DNA from 2 places in the Geotalea daltonii FRC-32 genome. Region 1 is predicted to be linked to the other one. Evidence: riboswitches for the same ligand, from Rfam matches in the RefSeq annotation. Region 1 holds a riboswitch; the other holds the start of a gene.

Region 1 (2,199 bases):
GTGGTATTCCACCGGTTTGCCGAGTTTTTTCAGCATTCTGACCATTTCCTCCGTCTGGGGAGGGGGATAGAGCCAGTCGGAGGAGAAGGCGAAGAACTGCATGGGGGCCTTGACTTGGGCAAAGGCTTCTTCCAGTGATTCATAGCCCCAGGCCACGTCGTAAAGGTCAAGGGCTTTGGCCAGGTAGAGAAAGGCGTTGGTGTCGAAACGGTCGACAAAGTTGTAGCCGTTGTAGTTCAGGTAGCGCTCCACCTCGAACTGGCCGAAGAAGTCGAACTGGCCGTCCTTGGCGGAAAAACGCCGGCCGAACTTGGCGGTCATGGATTCATCGGAGAGGAAGGTGATGTGGCCGATGCCCCGTGCAAGGGCCAGGCCGTCCCGTGGATTTTTGCGGTATTCCCCCTTTTTCCAGGTGGGATCGTTGAATATGGCCCAGCGGGCTACGGCATTGAGACTGATGGCCTGTGCCGACGGGCGCGGCGTGGTGGCGAGGATGACGGCCGAGGCAATGCGGTCCGGGAACTGGGTTGCCCACTCCAGTGCCTGCATTCCCCCCATGCTTCCCCCCATTACCGCATGAAGGCGCTCAATGCCCAGATGGTCGATGAGCAGCGCCTGGGCACGTACCATGTCGCGGACGGTAATGACCGGGAAGGTCAGGGCGTACTTTTTTCCGGTCTTGGGGTTTATGGATGCAGGACCGGTGGAGCCGAAGCAGGAGCCGATCACATTGGAGCAGATAACAAAGTAGCGGTTGGTATCCAGCAGTTTGCCGGGGCCGACAATTTCATTCCACCATCCCGGTTTCTGCTCACTCTCGCAGTATCTGCCTGCCAGGTGGGCACTGCCGGTCCATGCATGGGTAACCATGATGGCGTTTGAGCGATCGGCATTAAGGATGCCGTAAGTTTCATAGGCAATGGTGATCGGCCCGAGGATGCGGCCGCTTTCCAGGCGGAGGTCAGTTTGGAAGGTGATAGATTTTTCTTCAACTATGCCGACTGTCATAACATGCCTTTTGTATGGAAAAAGCCCCTTCCGGATAACGAGAAGGGGCTTTGGTGTTGATCGATCTAAAGCGCCTCTCTCATCTTTACCCAATGGGCAGGATTTAGCACCTGACGCCGTCCTTTCGGATCAACCGGTTGCTGTGGTTTCACAGGGCCTTTTCCCTCCACCACTCTTGATAAGCAGGTCTGCATATTCAATTGTAGGGCAAAGGATAAGGGAGCGGCTTTCTTTTGTCAACGGCAAATTTACAGCTGATTGCGGTACTTGACGAGCAGAAAGAGGCAGGCCACGCCTCCCGCGGCCATGGCAAGGTCCCGCAGCCAGGGGACCGGCTTGTCCAAGCCGGAGTAAATGATCGGGTCAAGAAATGCGGAGATGAGCAGCCCTGTGCCTCCCCAGGTGAGAAGTTTCTTCATCGGTTCATGCTCCTTTCAAGCCGTCTCTTCCGAAGGGTCGCACACTTCCCTGATCGGGCAGGACAGGCATTTGGTCAGATTCTTGCCGTTGCAGCCTTCGGAGATTCCCAGATGGCAAAGGCTGAAATCGTATTTGACCGGATCGTCGGGATCGAGCTTCTTCAACGCGGCGGTGATTTCCCTTGCCATTCGCCAGTCTGCCTGCTTGCGACTGGTGAAGCCGAGAAAACGGCCGATGCGCTGGATGTGGGCATCTACCGGGATCACCAGTTGGGCCGGTGAGACTTTTTTCCACAGTCCGAGATCAATGCCGTCCGCTGGCCGGACCATCCAGCGCAGATACATGCAGAGCCTTTTGCAGGCGCTTCCGGAGGCGGGAGAGGGGAAGAAAAAACGGAAATAAGAATCAGCCGGGATAGTTGACGAACCGAAGACCGGGGAGAAATCCATTGCCTGAATATTTTCGGTGAACAGGGTCAGGGATTCGGTGATGTCTTCGGCGGCAGCATCGTGGCAACTGAGGAAATATTCGCCGATGGAGTCGGCTTCGTCGATCATCAGTTGGCAGGCCAGCAGCAAGGCGCAGAGATCCCGACCATCGTTGAAGCGATGTTTAAAACCGGCGAATAGTTGGAGGGCTGCGGCAGGTTCTAACTCTTCTACAAACTTCCGGGGTGAATGTCCCATTTTACTGAAGATGGATTCCAGGTTTCTCAGGATTATTTTGACGTTGCCATAAGCGAAGGCAGCGGCGATAAAGCCGGCTATTTCC
Region 2 (2,199 bases), 680 kb from region 1:
GTGGCGGAAATGGACCAGCGGATGCGGGGAGATTTTTTTCTCGACGCCCAGGTGATTACCGGAGAAGGGTTGACCATGCTGGAGAGCCTCCCCGACGAGCGGCGCAATCAGGAGGAGCTTCTGGCTGAAGCACAGGAGAGCGCTCTCCTGGAGAAGCAGGTCGCCTCAGCCTTGACCTGCCTCAATGAGAAGGAGCGCTATGTCATCGAACAGAGGGTTTCTGCCGAGAGTCCCCTGACGCTCCAGGAGATTGCCGATCATTTTTCCATCTCCCGGGAAAGGGTAAGGCAGATCGAGGAAGGAGCCCTGAAAAAAATGAAGCAGGCACTGCTGCCCTTGGTAACGCAGACGGTTTAGAATTAAATCCGGTTGCAGTTATAAAAGGCGATCTCTTAGGGGTCGCCTTTTTTAATGGCTGAATTAATGTTGACTAAATGAATGTAAAAAGGGATTTTTATTTAATAGTAAAAAAGTGCAGTAATACGCAAAAATTAACTTTACAATTTAGTTAAAGTACCATAGAGTCATATCAAAATTTCAACCTTCTTTATCGAGAGTGGTGGAGGGAAAGGCCCTGCGAAACCACAGCAACCTGTGCATTTTTTATTGCAACGGGTGCTAATTCCTGCCGATAAGTAACCGGCGAAGATGAGGTGGGTGCTTGGCGAAAATCTCGCACGAAGCCCCTGCTAACCCAAAGGGGCTTTTTTTGTAAGGGGAGAGTATGACAGACAAGGCCAGAACATACGGATTTGAAACATTGCTGATCCATGGAGGTCTGGAGCCGGGACCGGCCGGAGCAACCACCGTGCCTATCGTTCAGTCCTCTTCCTTTGCCCATGCCACGGCTGAGGACCTGGAGGATATCTTTCGCGGCCGAAAGATCGGCCAGGTATATACCCGGGTCGGCAATCCGACGACGGAAAGCCTGGAGAAGCGACTGGCGGTCCTGGAAGGGGGGCAATCGGCAGTCGCCACTGCTTCGGGCATGGCTGCCATTACCACAGCGGTCATGGCCATCGTCCGGGCAGGTGATGAAATCCTTTCCTCCTCATCACTCTTTGGCGGCACTTTTTCCCTGTTCCGCGATACCCTGTCTGCCTACGGCATCACCACCCGCTTTGTGGATCCCACTGATTTAGAGGCAGTAAAAGCGGGTATAAACGAAAAAACCCGCCTCATTTTTCTGGAAACGATCGGCAATCCAAAAATGGATGTGCCAGATATCCCAGCAGTTGCCCAACTTGCCAGGGAAGCAGGTATCCCGCTCATGGTGGATGCAACGGTGACTACTCCCTATCTGGCCACGGGAAAGGATCTGGGAGCGGATATCGTTGTTCATTCGACGAGCAAGTTCATCAACGGCACCGGCAGTGCCATCGGTGGCGCCATTATCGATGTCGGCCGGTTCAACTGGCAGAGCGCTAAATTTCCACACTTTGAGCTGTTCTTCAAAAAATATCGCGGCTTTGCCTTTACCGCCAGGGTAAGAAAGTTGATCCATAAGGATTTTGGCGCCTGTGCTGCTCCCATGAACTCATTCCTCTTGTCGGAAGGAATCGAGACCCTGGCCTTGCGCATGGAGCGTCACTGCAGCAACGCCCTGAAGCTGGCCCAATTCCTCCAGTTACAGCCAAAGGTTGCCTGGGTGAATTATCCGGGCCTTGCCGACAACCCTTACCACCAAGCGGCGAAAAAGTTATATGGGGACAGATTCGGTGGAGTTCTGACCTTCGGTCTGGCCGACAAGGTGGCTGCTTTCAGTTTTATCAACGGGGTAAGGCTGGCGCGGAATCTGGCCAATATAGGCGACGCAAAGACACTGGTCATCCATCCCGCGAGCACCATCTGTGCCGACTTCGGCCCGGAGGAAAAGGGGCTGATGGGGGTGGGTGAAGAGATGGTGCGGGTGTCGACGGGCATTGAAAACATAAATGACATTATCGAGGATTTTCGGTTATCCTTGGACCAATTGTAAAGAAGGAGATGAGAGATGAATCTGACGGTAAACGGCAAAGCGGCAACAATAGCGGGCAAGGATAATCTGGACGTCAATGCTCTGTTGGTGGAACTGAAGGTGGAGCAGCCCGACTACGTGACGGTGGAGCTGAATGGCGACATCCTGGAGCGTGACAATTTCGGCCAGACCATGGTCAAGGACGGCGACACGGTGGAATTCCTCTATTTCATGGGTGGAGG

What was found. A riboswitch is a leader RNA that binds a small molecule or an ion and turns the genes downstream of it on or off. The one in region 1 is predicted to bind S-adenosylmethionine.
Region 2: it holds a riboswitch for S-adenosylmethionine, as region 1 does, so the genes downstream of both, GEOB_RS03960 (O-acetylhomoserine aminocarboxypropyltransferase/cysteine synthase family protein) here and metX (homoserine O-acetyltransferase MetX) in region 1, are expected to answer to the same signal.

The regions. Positions count from the first base shown of each region.
Region 1 covers NC_011979.1:1,542,660-1,544,858, forward strand. The annotation lists gene metX (homoserine O-acetyltransferase MetX) at 1-1,008, opposite strand, end outside; SAM riboswitch class I at 1,085-1,193, opposite strand; gene GEOB_RS20285 (hypothetical protein) at 1,257-1,427, opposite strand; gene GEOB_RS06940 (TIGR02757 family protein) at 1,443-2,199, opposite strand, start outside.
Region 2 covers NC_011979.1:864,498-866,696, forward strand. The annotation lists gene rpoH (RNA polymerase sigma factor RpoH) at 1-357, shown strand, start outside; SAM riboswitch class I at 545-655, shown strand; gene GEOB_RS03960 (O-acetylhomoserine aminocarboxypropyltransferase/cysteine synthase family protein) at 725-1,978, shown strand; gene thiS (sulfur carrier protein ThiS) at 1,994-2,199, shown strand, end outside.